Regions from separate parts of the Prochlorococcus sp. MIT 1307 genome, predicted to be linked through region 1. Evidence: predicted binding sites of a transcription regulator. Region 1 holds the regulator's gene; each other region holds the start of a gene.
The links. Region 1 encodes NtcA, which controls nitrogen genes in cyanobacteria. Its sites were predicted from a motif close to GTANCNNNNGNTAC; they were not measured.
Positions count from the first base shown of each region.

Region 2: a site for NtcA is predicted at 3,235-3,248, ahead of SOI82_RS06940 (anthranilate phosphoribosyltransferase family protein). Genes of this name have one in related genera too.
Region 3: a site for NtcA is predicted at 2,381-2,394, ahead of SOI82_RS08575 (ferredoxin--nitrite reductase). Genes of this name have one in related genera too.

Region 1 is NZ_CP139301.1:1,010,852-1,016,378, forward strand. Features, by position in the region: gene SOI82_RS05250 (DUF3769 domain-containing protein) at 1-490, opposite strand, end outside; gene SOI82_RS05255 (photosystem II reaction center protein I) at 598-726, opposite strand; gene psbH (photosystem II reaction center phosphoprotein PsbH) at 1,097-1,297, shown strand; gene SOI82_RS05265 (TatA/E family twin arginine-targeting protein translocase) at 1,346-1,588, shown strand; gene pth (aminoacyl-tRNA hydrolase) at 1,632-2,237, shown strand; gene SOI82_RS05275 (DUF3146 family protein) at 2,246-2,503, shown strand; gene SOI82_RS05280 (resolvase) at 2,481-2,918, opposite strand; gene SOI82_RS05285 (DUF3084 domain-containing protein) at 2,915-3,847, opposite strand; gene ntcA (global nitrogen regulator NtcA) at 3,906-4,640, opposite strand; gene rph (ribonuclease PH) at 4,721-5,443, opposite strand.
Region 2 is NZ_CP139301.1:1,360,542-1,366,068, reverse strand. Features, by position in the region: gene SOI82_RS06955 (anthranilate synthase component I family protein) at 1-1,078, shown strand, start outside; gene SOI82_RS06950 (aminotransferase class IV) at 1,075-1,923, shown strand; gene cobA (uroporphyrinogen-III C-methyltransferase) at 1,933-2,718, opposite strand; gene SOI82_RS06940 (anthranilate phosphoribosyltransferase family protein) at 3,300-4,373, shown strand; gene SOI82_RS06935 (GNAT family N-acetyltransferase) at 4,382-4,855, opposite strand; gene SOI82_RS06930 (MFS transporter) at 4,927-5,527, shown strand, end outside.
Region 3 is NZ_CP139301.1:1,677,248-1,682,774, reverse strand. Features, by position in the region: gene SOI82_RS08595 (high light inducible protein) at 648-755, opposite strand; gene SOI82_RS08590 (hypothetical protein) at 1,083-1,256, shown strand; gene SOI82_RS08585 (DUF4278 domain-containing protein) at 1,433-1,840, shown strand; gene SOI82_RS08580 (hypothetical protein) at 2,037-2,219, shown strand; gene SOI82_RS08575 (ferredoxin--nitrite reductase) at 2,598-4,202, shown strand; gene SOI82_RS08570 (formate/nitrite transporter family protein) at 4,451-5,341, shown strand; gene SOI82_RS08565 (HEAT repeat domain-containing protein) at 5,331-5,527, shown strand, end outside.

The sequences.
Region 1 (5,527 bases):
TCTCAAGGTCAAGCACGCCATATACATCTTTTAACTCACCAATTTTTTGAATTAGGTTGTAACGAAAAGAACTGGCCTGGAAATATTGAAAACCCTTTTTAAATCGAACTCTTCCACTGGCAAGAAGAGTGTTGAAATCCCTGTCAAACTCAATACGGTCTGCTTTAAGAATGGCTCCATTTAGTATTGCGCTAACCCTTCCTTCTGCGACGAAACGCTTCTGTCGAGAGTCATAGCTTTGACGATCTGCTCGCAGTTGCAATTCAAGAGGTGGACTTAAACCATTGATAGAAGGGCCATTTTTTGTAAGGCCGCGAATGAATAAATTTTCATTGGAAATATTGGGAGTGTCTCCATAAGAAGCCTCTTTTCCCTTAGAGCGAATATTTGGGAGATTTGTTTCAGCCTTAGCAATTTCAAAAAAATTGAGAAAACTAAAGACACCTGAACCAATCAGCCCGGCAATAACGATATGCGGGCCTTTCGACACCTAGAACTGCCTTCTAAAGCCCGTAATCTTCCCATAAACAACCATCACACTGGATAGAACAGGTCCAGTATGTGGCGTGACTAAAGAAAGGCCTTTAAAACACTTTCTCAGTCTTGTGGACTTTCGAGATCCTTTCTTGCAGGGGTCCTGCTTGGGTCGCTAGCCAAGAAACCAAAGAGAAAGGTCCCGACAAAAAAGAAGACGACCGTGTAAACGGAAATCTTGAGCGCAAGCATGAAAAGCGACCACGACTATTTAAGCAATCTCATCTTATGAGGCTTTGAGGTGTAATCGCACTAAAAATGCCTCTCTAGACCCTTCGATTGGCGTGGATTGAAATGTTTCGAAGTAGCTCTCATGTAAATCTCGCCAAATCTGGTCCTCAAAACACACTCCAATGAACCTCAATCTTCGTAAAGTTGAGCTGAGTTCATTCATCAAAACCTAGCTTTGGGATAGAAAAACCAAGAATTCATGGAAATTAGGCTGGTTCAAAAAGGCAACAGAGAAGAAATTTGCATCAAATATCCCCAAAGGAGGCAGCATTGAAGGGGCATGCCCATACAATGTTGTCACTAATTCATCGATTCAGACTCGAGCAACGTCATGGGACAGAAAACTGCGCTTGGAAGCCTGCTTAAAAGAATTGGAAATAGTAACCAAGGCAAGGTAGTTCCAGGATGGGGGGCAACACCAGTTATGGCTTTTGTTGGTGCCATGCTTATTATCTTTCTACTAATCATGCTGAATATCTACAACCAATCAGTTCTCCTTCAAGGCTTCTCAGTCGATTGGAATGGGGTCTAACCCAAATGAAAATCAGTTTAAAAAAGTAAAAGGTGCTGAGGAGCGCTGATGAACATCTTTGGCGTAGGTCTGCCTGAGATAGCTGTAATCAGCGCTTTGGCGCTGATTATCTTTGGCCCCAAACGATTGCCTGAGTTAGGAAGAACTCTTGGTAAAACACTAAAAGGTCTTCAAACAGCCTCAACAGAGTTCGAAAAAGAAATACAACAGGCAATGTCAGAGAATGAATCTATCGAGGAAGTTTCCAAGGATGAAATTGCAAACACAAAAGATTCGACCGAACAAAAATAATCACAACTATGAGGTAACAAATTCTCTTAAAAGCTGAAATTTTATGTCCGGAGATTTCCGGTTATTGGTAGGTCTAGGAAATCCGGGTTCCCAATACACCTCAACAAGGCATAACATTGGATTTTGGGTTTTAGAGGAACTTGCAACAAAGAAGCAAGTGAAGTTTCGTCATGCAAAAAAACTTCATGGCAATCTCTCTGAGGTTGAATTTGGCAAAACTGCAACCCGTGTACTTATGCCAACTACATATATGAATGAGAGTGGCAGATCTATTCGGGCTGCATTGGATTGGTTTGATATTGAAGTAAGCCAGCTTTTAGTACTAGTCGATGATATGGACCTACCCTTAGGTCGTATAAGAATTAGGGCTCAAGGCAGTTCTGGTGGCCATAATGGCCTTCGAAGCATCATTCAACACTTAGGTACTGAAAATTTTTGCAGAATAAAAATAGGTATTGGTTCTCCAGCTGCTAAACAAGAAGAGCGCAAGGAAAAGACAATCCCACATGTTCTAGGTACATTCTCATCAAAAGAAGTGCCAATAGTTAATGAAGTAATTCAAGAAGTTCTTGAAGGATTGGACTTGATTCAAGCTCTTGGTCTAGAGCATGGAACCAATCGCCTTAATTCTTATAGACCCAAACAGTGATAGCCAAAATGAGTCAACTACCAGTTACCAAAGCTCACTTACGGATATATCGTCAAAGTTTTATTGATCAATGTCTTGATGGAGAAGTTTCAGCAGGAGGTTTTGAATGGCAATTCACATGGACTTTCAACAAAGGAGAGCTAATACTTGAACCTTCCTTGGGAAGAGCCCTGATTCAAGATGCTCTAATGCGATTTCTTATAAAAGCAGACTACAAACTAGAAGCTGGTGGGGACTATATCTTTACCGTTCGAGCGAAATTTTGAAATTTGGTGGGCCTGTCCAATTCAACTTCTTGCTCAAATGATCTTCTAATAGCACCAATGCAGCCACTGCATCCAAAGGATTCGTTGGTAAGAGCAAACCTCTTGGCAACCAACGCAACCAAATACCTGGCGGCCAAAGTTCCCAATAGCGCTCTCGAGCACGCAAAGTAGTACCCCTTTCCTCAACAATCTCAATAGGAGCAAGACCTTTCAACCTCACTTCCCAATATTTGCTGGTAGTGCCATTGCCTAGAACAATGCCATCTATAGGCCCCTGAGCTCTCCACTCAAGAATGCAATCAATCACCGCATTACTATCTATTACTCTCCCATCTAAAACAAGATCTGCTTCAAGATCAGCGAGTAATAGTCCACACTTTTTGTTGCCTGGGTCAATAGCAATAAAGCTTCTCATAATTTATATTTTGAAATCTTCCCTTGTACTTTTTCCCTGACTTGTAAAGAGATTGCCACGGGATCAGCAGTCTGACTAGTACGCAAAGAAATTGCTTCCAACTCAACAAAACCTTCTTTCCTCTTTAGCAATTCCTTAGCCATTTTATTAACTTCACTGGAATTAAATTGAATTACTGAGCTCAAAGAACCTCTTCTCTTAATCTCAGCAGATGTTGATTCAAACAACAATTGAATCTGTTTAGCTAAAGATTCGTTATTCATCTGACTTAATTCAATAGCTGTGCTAATTATTACCTCTCCCTCATTAACAATATTTATATTGGGCCTTACTTCAGGAAAAACATAGACTGCTTTTTCACCCAACAAAACATTACCTGCAGAGCGAATATTAACTGCCCATGAGCCTTTTTTACTTATTATCTCTTCTAGTCTTTTAATGTCTCCTCTTAATGCTAGAACTATTCTCCTTGAAGGCCTTTGTCCAGGCATAACTCTTCGATAGGCTTCATAATTTGCTCTTTGCAGTAAAAGATCAACTTCTTTTTTTGCATTCATTGATTGATCCAATTGAATTGTTGCAGTGGCTAAAGGTTGACCGCTACTAATAACAACATCGCCCCTACGCAAAGCGTACAAATTCTTCCCCAATTTTTTCAGATCCTTCTCTCCTGATTTAATTTTTGCTTGTATAGCCTCTAACTCAAATAACCCAACACGTAGTTGCCTACTTACTAGAAGCATCAAGCCAAGAGAAATAGCGCTAATGAGGCTGCCAGTAAGAACTGTTATTAAAACTGCTGTCCTACGTGGCCTGAGATTAAAGAAGCTAAGGCGGGCTTTCCCAATCCGACTTCCAAGCAAATCCCCCAAAGTTGCGAGGATGCCACCGAGAAATAACAAAGCAATGATCAGGAGCCAACCAGACACAGAAAAAAGTGAATTTAGTAATGAGCCTTTGTATTACCATCCTGAAACAACGCGTGACTCAACTAAATCGTTTAGCAAGTGCTATTGGATCAAGGATCGATATTTTCTTCCTCTCAATCTGTAGCAAGCCGGAGTTCCGCAAGTCACCTAACAATCGTGTAATTGTTACTCTCGTAGAACCAATTGCTTCAGCAATTGCTTGATGTGAAAGCTTTAAATCTATTGTGATTCCCTTTTGTCCTGGGACTCCAAAATCTCTACAAAGGACAAGAAGGAAGCTCACCAAGCGCGATGACATATCACGATGAGTCAGGGTTTCAATCATAGTTTCGGTCTGTAAAATCCTTGTAGATAACCCTTGCAGTAGTAAAAGCCCAACACTTGCATCACCTTCTATAGCATGCAGAACTGAAGCTGCTGGAGCTGTCACCATTTCTACTCTTGTAAAAGCGACAGCATGATAAAAACGATCCGAACGTTGGCCCGTAATCAAAGAAAGAACTCCAAATAAACTGTTCTCCCTTAGCAAAGCCACTGTAATTTCTTCACCAGATTCATAAACTCTCGATAATCGAACAGCGCCTCGACGTATTAAATAAACTCTTTCAGCTGGGTCTCCAGGAAAAAAAATAGTTTTCGATCGCTCTATCAACTCAGTATTCGCTCCATCAAGACCTCTCATGACATCAAGCAAGGTTCCACTAACAGGCCCCGGCCCATTAATCAGATTTGTTGTTTTTGGTGAGTCTGGTTGTGGTGCATAGCGGCTAAAGCCGCGAATAGCGCCGGCCATTTCGGCGAAGCAGATTGCAGGACGCTAAGGAGAGCGCTTCAAATAACTTGTAGCAATAATGACGTTTTTGAATCTTACTTTTATAAAACTGAAAGTTGAACCGCAAGAAGTTGCTTAATACCTGGCTCAGCAATATCGAGCAAATTATTGAGCTCTGCTCTTGAAAAAGGCTTACCTTCAGCAGTGCCCTGAAGCTCAAGCAAACGGCCATCAGCGTCCATGACAACATTCATATCAACATCCGCTGATGAATCTTCATTGTAATCAAGGTCAAGCAAACAAGTCCCATCCTTTAAACCCACAGAGACTGCCGCGACTTGGCCTGCAATGGGATCATTAATTAAAATGCCTTTCTTTAAAAGCCTTAAACAAGCCAATTTGAGTGCGATCCAGGATCCAGTGATAGAAGCTGTCCTAGTACCCGCATCAGCTTGAATCACATCACAATCAATCAAGAAAGTTTTTTCTCCAAGCACTTCCATATTCAGCACTGCTCTAAGACTTCTCCCAATAAGCCTCTGAATCTCCTGAGTTCGACCTGAAAGCTTCATTAACTCACGATTTTGTCTAGTAGGAGTAGAAGCAGGCAATAACCGATACTCAGCACTAAGCCAGCCTTTCCCGCTCCCTTCCAACCAGGAAGGCACACCTTCCCTCATGGACACACTGCAAAGGACACTTGTGTGACCTGTCTTGATAATCAAGGAACTAAGAGCAAATCCCATCGGGTCCAGGGTTACCTGGCAATGCCTTAATTCATCTGAAAAACGGCCCGTTGCTCTCATCTCAGGAACAGAACTCATGATTTCGAAAAACAAATATACAGATTGCTTTAAGCCTTAAAGAATTTCTAGCAATACACTATAGATAGTGTCAAAAAAGTTGTT
Region 2 (5,527 bases), 350 kb from region 1:
TGGCTACGAAGCAGGTGCATGGATAGAGCCATGCAATCCATGGAAATCTGATGAAATGGCAACTTTATGGATTGCATCTCATGATCCTATATTGAGATTTGATGTTCACAAACAACAACTCTGGCTCGAAGGCCACAACAAAGATCGGTACCAAAAGTTTGCAACCTGGTTAGAACAAGTTTCCATGCATCAAGAAGATGCTAAAGAATCACAAATAAAGGAGTTATATGGAATTCCCATTGATGCATGGATATGGCTTACAAAAGAAGATGAATATTCCCGCAATGTCAATCTTATAAAAGACTTAATAGCTCGTGGAGACATTTTTCAGGCAAATCTTACAGCCTGCTGCACTACCTCATTAACAAAAAAAATAAATGCTATTGATCTTTTTCAACGGCTCCGAAAAAAGTCTCCATCACCCTTTGGAGGTGTTGTAATAGGTGCAGGAGCAGCAAGAAATGAAGCTATCATCTCCTCTTCACCAGAACGTTTTCTGAAAGTAGAGCCAACAGGTAAAGTCGAAACAAGGCCAATCAAAGGCACTAGACCACGGCATTCTGAACGCAATAAAGATGCGGCTATGGCCATGGAGCTTGTATGCAGTCCTAAGGACAGAGCAGAGAATGTAATGATCGTCGACCTGCTACGAAACGATCTAGGAAGAGTGTGCAAACCAGGATCAATATGTGTTCCCCAATTAGTAGGATTAGAAAGTTACTCGCAAGTTCATCATCTTACTTCAGTAATCCACGGGGACTTAGAGCCGAATAAAACTTGGATAGATTTAATAGAAGCTGCTTGGCCAGGAGGCTCTATTAGTGGTGCACCTAAACTACGAGCCTGCCAACGTCTACATGAGCTTGAACCAACAGCGAGAGGTCCATATTGCGGTTCAATATTGCATATCGACTGGGACGGCACTTTCGATAGCAATATTCTTATTCGCTCCATAATGATGAAAAACAAAACACTACGAGCTAATGCTGGCTGTGGAATTGTTGCTGATTCTGACCCAATTGACGAATCTCAGGAGCTTAAATGGAAATTAATGCCCCTATTAGAGGCATTACAATGAACCATAACCTAAATAACAACATCGCCTGGATCAACGGTGTATGGGGCAATGCAAGCGAACTGGCCATTCCAATCTGTGACCGAGGCTTAACCCTCGGAGATGGAATTTTTGAAACCCTTTTAATTTACAAAGGCAAAGTTCAATTGCTTACCAATCACCTCAATCGCTGGAAGCGTAGTGCATCAATATTAAGGATGGCATCACCTCCTTCAGAAGAGTGGTTGAGACCTCTGATTGATGAGGCAATACAACGACTATCGTTGAACAACAGAAATGGTGTACTACGACTTAATTGGACTAGAGGGGACAATTATTCTCGAAATATCAAAATATCTACAGATAAAAACGAAGCGTCAAGTCATCGTTTTTGGCTCGAAATCAATGATGGCGAACCACAGTTCGAATGCATATCGACGATTATTAGTCGTAATGAGATGCGTAATGCCAATAGTCAAATCAGTAGATGCAAAACATTTGCTTATGGTCAAGCAATCCAAGCAAAATCAGAAGCAAATATTGCGGGTTATGACGATGCTTTATTACTCAGTAATAGCGGCGAGATATCTTGTGGGACAACATCTAATCTTTTAGTCAAGCGTAACAATCAATGGCTAACACCACCCTTAAAAAGTGGGTGTTTAGCGGGAGTTATGAGGCAACAAGGTTTAGATGCTGGAATAATCAAAGAAGAGACAATTAATGCACAACCTTTTCCAAAAGATGAATGGCTACTAATTAATAGTCTTAGCTGTAGAGCTATTAAAAAATTAAATAATCAATATCTAACTATGAATGCTAATCCAAAAGCATTTTGGCTATCTTTATTAGAGATCAAGCTTTTGTGATCAAGCCAATCAAAATGTTATTGGCATCGTGACATTAGCTGGTTGGGGAGCAGATGTTGCCACTTGAAAATCTATATATGGACCAATCATCACAATCGAAGGGGAAGCAAATTCCAGTCTTTTTACTTCTCCAACAAGATCATGCAATGGAGCTTTTAAACATCTCTGTCCAATCACTGTGCCCTGCTGAATAACGGCTGATGTTGTGGATGGATTCAATCCACCTGCGATCAATTCATCAACGATGTATTGAAGATTATGTAGACCCATATAAATAACCAGTCCATCACTCGCCAAAGCAAGGGCCCGCCAATTTACAAAAGGCCGAATTTTATCAATGCCCTCATGTCCCGTAACAAAAGTGACAGAAGAACCCGCGCGTCTATGAGTAACAGGAATTCCTGCATATGCAGGCACCGCAATTCCAGCCGTAACACCAGGAACAACTTCTACAGGGACTCCATGAGATTCTAAATAAGCTGCTTCTTCTGCTCCCCTTCCAAATAAAAAAGGATCCCCACCCTTAAGACGAACTACACAAGAATAGGTGCGAGCCATTTCACGGAGAACAGAATTAATTTTCGACTGAGGGATGGAATGATGGCCTCGTCGCTTCCCAACAAAATATAGTTGACAAGACTTTGAAACCAATTCAAGTAATTCCTGAGGCACTAAAGAGTCGTAAACAAGAGCATCACATTGCCCTAACAAACGTTGCGCCTTAACTGTCAACAAGTCAGGGTCACCAGGGCCTCCCCCCACGAGATACACAGTTCCATATTTATCCTCAGTCATAGAAGCAGTTTCAACAGTTCTTTGAATCCAAGGCAAATTGAATAAATGCCCAGGAAATATCATATTTCTCGCAGTGTGCACAAAGCATGTCAGTAGAAAAAGATCAATGCAAAGAAAAGGTGAGAAAGCCCAAATTTTTTAGCAAAAGTAGTTAGTGAAAAAGCGATTAGCTTATACCCAATGGACCAGTTCATTCGGCATTGCTGAAAATTGCAATTGCAGCTCCTGTCTTACTAAAGCTTGAACCATGGAAAACCATACTGACCATGCGCCAAGACAGGGAATCCATTTGAAACCAATTTCCATCTATTTAAAACCTCTAGGTATCCAAGGAAATGGTTCTACACACATAACTGCATAACAAAACAATTCGCAGCCAATCTCAATGGACCAAAAGGAGGATAATCGGCCTTCGTAATGATCATTTTCAAAACAATTAAAATGTCAATAAGTCCTTTTTTGTAGAGGTCATATGAATCTTCAGATTTTTTGATTCACACATCAAATCAAAGATTCGTAGCAACTACTACTACAACGGCAATAGGAACTGAAGAACGATTTCCTAAAAACATCATCCCAAAGTGTTTGAACGCAAAGAGGAATTTAAAACCTTTCTCCGCAAAATTGGTAGTGGAGAACATACGAGTCGTGGGTTGAGCCGTGAAGAGTCTGCAGAGGCTCTAAAAATAATTCTTCAGGGGCAGGCCACTCCTGCTCAAATCGGAGCATTCATGATTGCGCATCGTATTCGACGACCGGAAGCACAAGAACTCGCTGGAATGATAGATGCCTACTCAGAATTAGGACCAAAACTAACGTCAAAGGAAAAACAGACTCGGCCCATATGCTTTGGCATGCCTTTCGATGGACGCAACCGAACAGTACCCATCTATCCCTTAACAACACTAGTGCTTTTAAGTGCAAAACAACCAGTCGTATTACAGGGTGGAAAGCGTATGCCTATCAAATTTGGACTCACTACAGCTGAACTATTTGAAGTGCTGGGCCTTCAATTAACAGGACTATCAATTCAAGAATTACAAACTTGCTTTGATGAAAATGGACTGGCACTAATTCATCAACCAGATCACTTCCCTTTAGCAGATAGTCTCATTGATTATCGAGAAGAGCTTGGCAAACGACCTCCATTAGCAAGCATGGAGCTCATATGGACCGCTCACAAAGGAGAACATTTACTTGTAAGTGGATTTGTTCATCCTCCCACCGAAGCAAGAGCCTACAAAGCTCTTGCGCTTATTGGAGAAAAAGATCTCATTTCAATTAAAGGCCTTGAAGGTGGAATAGATCTTCCAATAAGTCGTGCATGCATAACAGGGCGTATCACACACAATCAATTCAAACGAACAATCCTTCATGCAAATGATCACGATTGTTCTGGTCAAGATATTGAATGGAGCAATCTAGATGAATGGCGCAAGTTAGCCATACAAGCACTTGAAAATAAAGGCCCTTTCCAAACAGCAGTTCATTGGAATGCAGGGGTCTACTTATGGTTGGCAGGCCAAGCAAAAAGTCTTGAAGCAGGACTAAATAAGGCAGATATCATTATGAGAAAAGGATTAGCAAAACAAACTCTCGAAGAATTAATTTCATGGAGAAAAAAAATCAACGTATTGAGAAAGGCCGAGAAATAGCCCTTAATTCAAAGCTTTTTTTTCATACGATACCGATCAAAACTCACCCCACCTATCTCTAGAGCTTCAGGAGATATGAGTTTCCAGCCACGTCGTAATAACAATGGATAACTCAAAAAACTTGCTTCAGTTAGTAATTCAGTTTGACCTTCTTCCCTAGCTTCTAATTCCAATCGATCTAACAAAGCATTTGCATGACCTCTGCGAGCAGATCGACCACGACAGTAGAGTAGTGCCAACCGGTTTAAAGGATATCTCACAGCAAATGCTTCCAGTTGCTGTTGCTCAACACTAACCCAACCTCTTCCTTCCTCCAGTGATCTATCCAGAAAACCTGGCAACCAAGCCAAGCCAGACCAGGCCTGAATTTGCCTTTTTGTATAAAAACGATCCCCTTGAGATTCAATTGCATCTGAATACACTTCCCTAACAACTTCATGTTCAGAAGCTCGAAGTGGGTGCAATTCATACTTGATCAGCATCTGATTACAACCTCAGCACGTCAATTAACAAGCTGTGTGGGATGGTGAAATGAATCCAGAAACTTACATCTGTGCACTTGCCCAAGGTTCCTACTCTTCTTAGTGCTTTCATAACACTATTAAATGACAGGCTAGGAGAAACAATCGTCTTTCCCTTGCTTCCATTTCTGTTGGAACGATTTACTACTAATGGAAGCACACTTGGCCTTTTAGCAGGAACTTACGCGATTTCGCAATTCGCAGTAGCACCTTTAATAGGTGCTCTGAGTGATCGCTTTGGTAGAAAACCAGTAATTATCACTTGCGTATCCGGTTCGGTAATAGGACTGTTTCTATTTGCGGTAACAGTCAGCCTCAACTGGAATAATTTCTTACCAATTTGGGGGACTGGCCTACCGCTATTACTCCTTTTTATTGCAAGAGTCATCGATGGAGCTAGTGGAGGAACTGCAGCTACTGCTACGGCCGTCTTGGCGGACATCTCCACGCCCGAAAACCGTGCAAAAACTTTCGGTCTCATAGGTGTTGCCTTTGGCCTGGGATTCGTACTTGGACCTGGTCTAGGCACAGCTCTCGCAAGATTTAGTGTCACGCTGCCTGTTTGGGCAGCAACACTATTTGCCCTAATAAACTTGTTTTTAGTCATATGGATACTGCCCGAAACCCTTCCTA
Region 3 (5,527 bases), 670 kb from region 1:
ATAGTGTGACTTATACAACCGATCAGAAAAAACACTACTTGTGGGGGTTGATTTTGAGCTCAATCTCTCTTAGAAAACAGGTTCCCCATCACCCAGGTCCGGCGCGTTTCGCAAGGGCCTTTTTTTATGAGCTAGAGGGCTTGCCAAAATTAACTAATTAGGTAAAAATACCTGAAGTGAGGAGATGAGATTCTCCGAGCAGTGGAAACAAGGCAACACTTGCTCATGATCTCCAAGAGCCCGCCTTTGGCGGGTTTTCTTGTGCCTAAAGTTACATCCGATGATAGATATGTCCGAAATATGCGTGAACTCTGAATAAGAAGAAATAGAAAGTCTCAGCGTAACTGCCAAAGGATGCTCAAGGGAAAAGAGCATTAATGGTCACCAAAACGAACGCAAGAAATGGTGCAAAGCATCACTTCTTAAACTAGCAAACAGGCTAAGAATAGATGTCGAGAATCCTCCCTCTCAAAGCTATTCATGCCAACAGAATTCGCACCCTAGAGTTAGCACTTAGCTTTCATTGAACACAAAAAAAAGACCCTTGACCAGACCGTCAAGGATCAATTTTGATACCTACTTCAGCTTTATCTAGTAAGAAATTTTTTAATACTTTGCAGATAAGGCTTGAATGGATTGAATTCCATTTAAAAAATACCTGGAATCATCTGTCCAGTTGTTGCATAAGAACCAAGTGCTGCTACAAAGCCGATCATTGCAGCCCAGCCATTAAATTTTTCTGCTTCAGGAGTCATGAGAGTAGTTAAAAATAACCCTTTAAATATAAAGGAAACATGAAGGAACTGTGGGTATAAACCCCTACGGCATTGATTGATCTTTTTTCTTTTATTCATTAGCTTGGCTTATCCTGCTTGATTTCTTTATTGGGGCAGAACGGAATTGGAATATGTGGCCTAGCGGCCTCAGCACATTGAAATGGTTTTACAGCTTTATGAGCTGCTATCACCATCAAAAACAGCAAAGGCGAAAGTCTTTCTTTGACAAAACTTAGATGTATGCAATTCAACTACGTATAGAGAAGCTCTTCGGACAGATCCACACGGGGAAAGATTAAAGCTGGAATGAGATACCTGATCAATTCAGACGCCGGAGAAGAGGATCCCATTACCTCTCAGGGCTTCGACAACTACGACGATGCCTATGAATTACTAAAGGAGATCTACGGAGATATGTACTGCTCAGATGCTGACTACGTAGATCGTCCCTACTATGAAAGCATTGATGTCGAACAATAATGCTTCAGGGAGAAAAGACAAAAAGCTATTTTTTGTGCCCTTATGAACTACATCTCTAGTCCTTAGTAGCTATCAATAAAGAGGACATATGGCCAAAGCGCATTCAGGCTCGTTTCTCAAAGACCCTGTTAATCAACAGAAAGAAATTTTCTTTGGCCAACTTCAATCTCTAAACAATGGAAAAGCTTCTTTATCGTGGTAACAAATATACCCAAAACAAAGAAATTGTGTCTAAAAAGTCTGTCCAATTAAAGTACAGGCGGAGCATTTACATTCAAAAAAGACAATTAATATCTAAGGTTCAAAATGATTTAATCTATCGTGGCAACAAATACTTGTCTAAAGGGTCTACTAACAAGCCTTATAGACCTGATGCTAACAAAAAAATCTTCTCGTTAGCAAGGGATCTTATTAATGCACAATTTAATCTCGCCAATGATGAGCTTAGTCGCAAACTATGGGATGAGGTTGCAGCTTTTAAAATTGATCCAAAACGTATTATCAACCTTATGTATAGATGCTGTTCAAACCAAGATAATCAGAGCATGTTAGATGCTGATTTAGATTATTTCTCCAAAGAATAATTATAGTGGATCCCTCCAAATAAAATAATTGCAACCACAAATCAATCATCTAAATCTAACTTTTTAATTAAGAGGTTATCTTATTCAAGAAAGGGATGCTTGGTTTGAATATTATTTTTGTAGCAACTGCAACATATGAATAGTATAGATCTCTGTTGTAATGGTTATGAATTTATTTTCAAGTAAAGGGCTTTAAATGGTTAACCGCCTCTATAGACCAAAATTAACAACAAGACCTTCTACGCAAATAAATGATTTAAGGCGCTCCGGTAATTGTAATAATGGACTAGATAGGGACATTGCTGCAATGAAGAAAGTTTGGAAAATGCTATTAGAAGGTTCAACACGCTGGCTTGGGGAAGTAGGTCGTCAATATTAGTCTTCCGGTTTAGATCCTCAAGAGAGATAAAAGAACTAAATGACGTTTTTTTGTATCTAAATATACATAGAATAATCTTCTAACCTACTCTGGACATAGCAGATTAGCAATAATTTTAGATGGGTCAATCTATCTAGCTTCATCTTGGCTGTAATAATTCTGTATCTAAATTTACTAAATTTTAAATTCAATAAATTTCCATTTTTGTTTAATCTGATACAGAGAGAGTGATCTCCTAAATGTATTAATAGGAGATGTATTTCAATACTTTGCTATGAATATAACTCTGGTCTCACGAAACTTATAAAGCCGAAGCATCCCCAAATTCATTATTCTCTTTTTTTCACCTATAAATCAACAGCATTAAACATCTAAACCATGAAACCGTATTTAGAAGGGAAGAAATTAAATAAAATAGAAAAGAATAAAGCTATAAAGGATGGGCTTTTATTAGGTAGTCAAATAGAAGAATTTGCCAAGATTGGTTGGGAGAAAATGGACAAAACCGACTTAGAGCTTCGCTTGAAATGGTATGGAATGTTCTGGCGGCCTAAAACACCAGGAAAATTTATGCTCCGTTTACGAGTAACTAATGGAATACTAAATGCACATCAATTAAATGTAATTGCATCTATTGTTGCTCGTTATGCAGAAGATGGAAGTTGCGATATCACTACAAGGCAAAACCTCCAACTCCGTGGAATTCTTATTAGTGACCTACCTGAAATTCTTAGACGTCTAAAAGATGCTGATATAGAAACCATCCAATCAGGATTTGATAACCCAAGAAATGTCACAGGTAATCCATTAGCAGGAATCGATCCAAAAGAAATTATAGATACCAGGCCATATACATTGAAGTTGGAAAATTACTTAACTAAGAATGGAGAAGGAAATTCTGAATTCTCTAATTTGCCAAGGAAATGGAACACTGCAGTAGCAGGTTCACATGACAACTTTCTTTTGCATAATGACATTATTTTCCACCCAGTTTTAAAAGAAGGAGAACTTGGTTTTAGTGTTTGGGTTGGAGGGATTCTGTCTTCTCAATTAAATGACTACGCTATTCCTCTTAATGTATGGGTTAAACCACATGAAATCTGTGATTTCACAGGAGTAGTTATATCTAGTTGGCGCGATGGTGGAGAACGTTATAAACGACCTCAAGGACGATTTAGATTCTATTTAAATAAAGTGGGAGTAGAAAATTTTAGGAATCATGTTCAAGAAAAATTTGGAAGACTTATTCCAGACCCTGGTTCTATTTTTTCACAAAAACCACGTTCTTTCTTTGGGATTCACCCTCAAAAGCAGTTAGGACTTCACTATGCAGGCATACATATTCCAGTAGGTAGGCTTTCAGCAGAAGAAATTCAAGATTTAGCCTGTATAAGTGCAACATATGGGAGCAGTGAAGTTCGTCTTACTGAAGATCAAAACGTAATCATAATTAATATCCCAGACAAGCAAATTGATAGTTTTAAAGCTGATCGTCTATTAAAGAAATTTCCTCTCAGCCCAAAAACAATAGCGGCAGGGACTGTCTCATGTACAGGTAATACCTACTGCAGTTTTGCTTTGACAAATACTAAAGATCAGGCTCTAAAGATATCTAAAGAGCTTGACTCAGAAATTGATTTACCTGAAGAGCTAAAGATTCACTGGACAGGCTGTCCAAATAGTTGTGGTCAAGCCTATATGGGAGCAATAGGCCTAACCGGAACAAAAGCTAGAAATGCTGATGGGAAGATGATTGAGGCTTATGACATATCAATTGGAGGAGAGCAAGGTCCAAATCAAAAGATAGGAGAGTTAAAACATAAATCAGTGCCTACTGCTGAATTAAAGAATCTATTAAAAAAATTATTGATTGAAAATTACTCTGCAATTCCAAAGACAAAGAATTCCTCTGAGAAATTTATTGTTTTAAAGCAGATTATTGATTGGATTCGTCAGTTAGGTAAAAGCAGTCATTCTCCATAAGCTGCTTTTACCAACACCACTATCTTTGTTAACTTCTCCATGCAATTTAAATCCAATTCAACTGATTTCTTTAGTCGCATTGTCAATTGGCTAAGTGAATTTGGCAATGACCGTCCACTCATTAATCGTCAAGGCGGAAGTAAAGATCCTTTTTCAAGGCTAATGAATCGCATTAGCAGATAAATCAAGCAATTAAAAACATCTCCAACACAATCATTTTCCCAAACATGGATGCAAACACCTCACAAATGGATTATGTCCTTCCTAATGAATTAGTCGATGGAATGATTGCAGCGGGTGGAAAAAAATCTACTGTAAGTACAAAAAACTTACTAGTAAGAGGTTTTTACTCTGGGGCAATACTTGGCTTAGCTACATGTCTGGCAATAACTGTAGGTATTCAATCTGGGATGCCTTTCCTCGGCTCAGTTATTTTCCCGTTTGGCTTTGCAAGCATCGTGCTTTTTGGTATGGAGCTAGTTACTGGAAATTTTGCTCTATTACCTATGGCAACTTGGGCGGGTAAGTCCTCCTGGAAAGCCACATTTAGAAATTGGGGTTGGGTCTGGATAGGTAATTTCTTAGGCACATTTCTTGTAGCAATTTTACTTTCAATTAGTTTGACAAGCGCAGGAACTATTGATCCTTTATCTGCAGCTGAAGGAGGTAAAGGATGGGCCGTTGTTGCATCAAAACTGATATCTATAAATCAATCAAATGTTCTTACTAAGTATGAATCTCTAGGAAGTACTGGACTTTTCCTAGCCTTTATACGAGGTGTTATTGCTAACTGGCTCGTATGTCTTGGAGTCACAATGGCTCTAGTAAGTAAAAGTGTTCCAGGAAAACTTCTTGCTTGTTGGCTACCAATTACTGCATTCCAAACAATGGGCATGGAGCACATTGTTGTAAACATGTTTTTGCATACAGCAGGACCTCTGCTTGGCTCTGGAGTGCCCTTCATTAAGGTTATTTTTTGGAATTTCCTGCCAGTTACTGTTGGCAACATTATTGGCGGAATGGTTTTTATAGGCATGCTTTTCTACAGCACACATCGCACCAAGATGTCTAATGTCCTGCCAACAGTTCATGATGAAAAGCTGGAACGAGAACTAGCAGCAGAACTTGGTGCACGCTAAGGCCAAAGGACTATCTATGGCGTTCCATGAAGACTCAATCTGGGAAAAACTCAACCAATCCCGCAGGGTTCCCCTCGAGCCTTGCTGGTTGGGTAAGGTTTATTCACTCAATCTTCAGGCAGACCTTCGCTTTGCGATCACTGAGCAACTCGGATTACTAAGCAATAAAGGTTGGCCAGTTTTAGA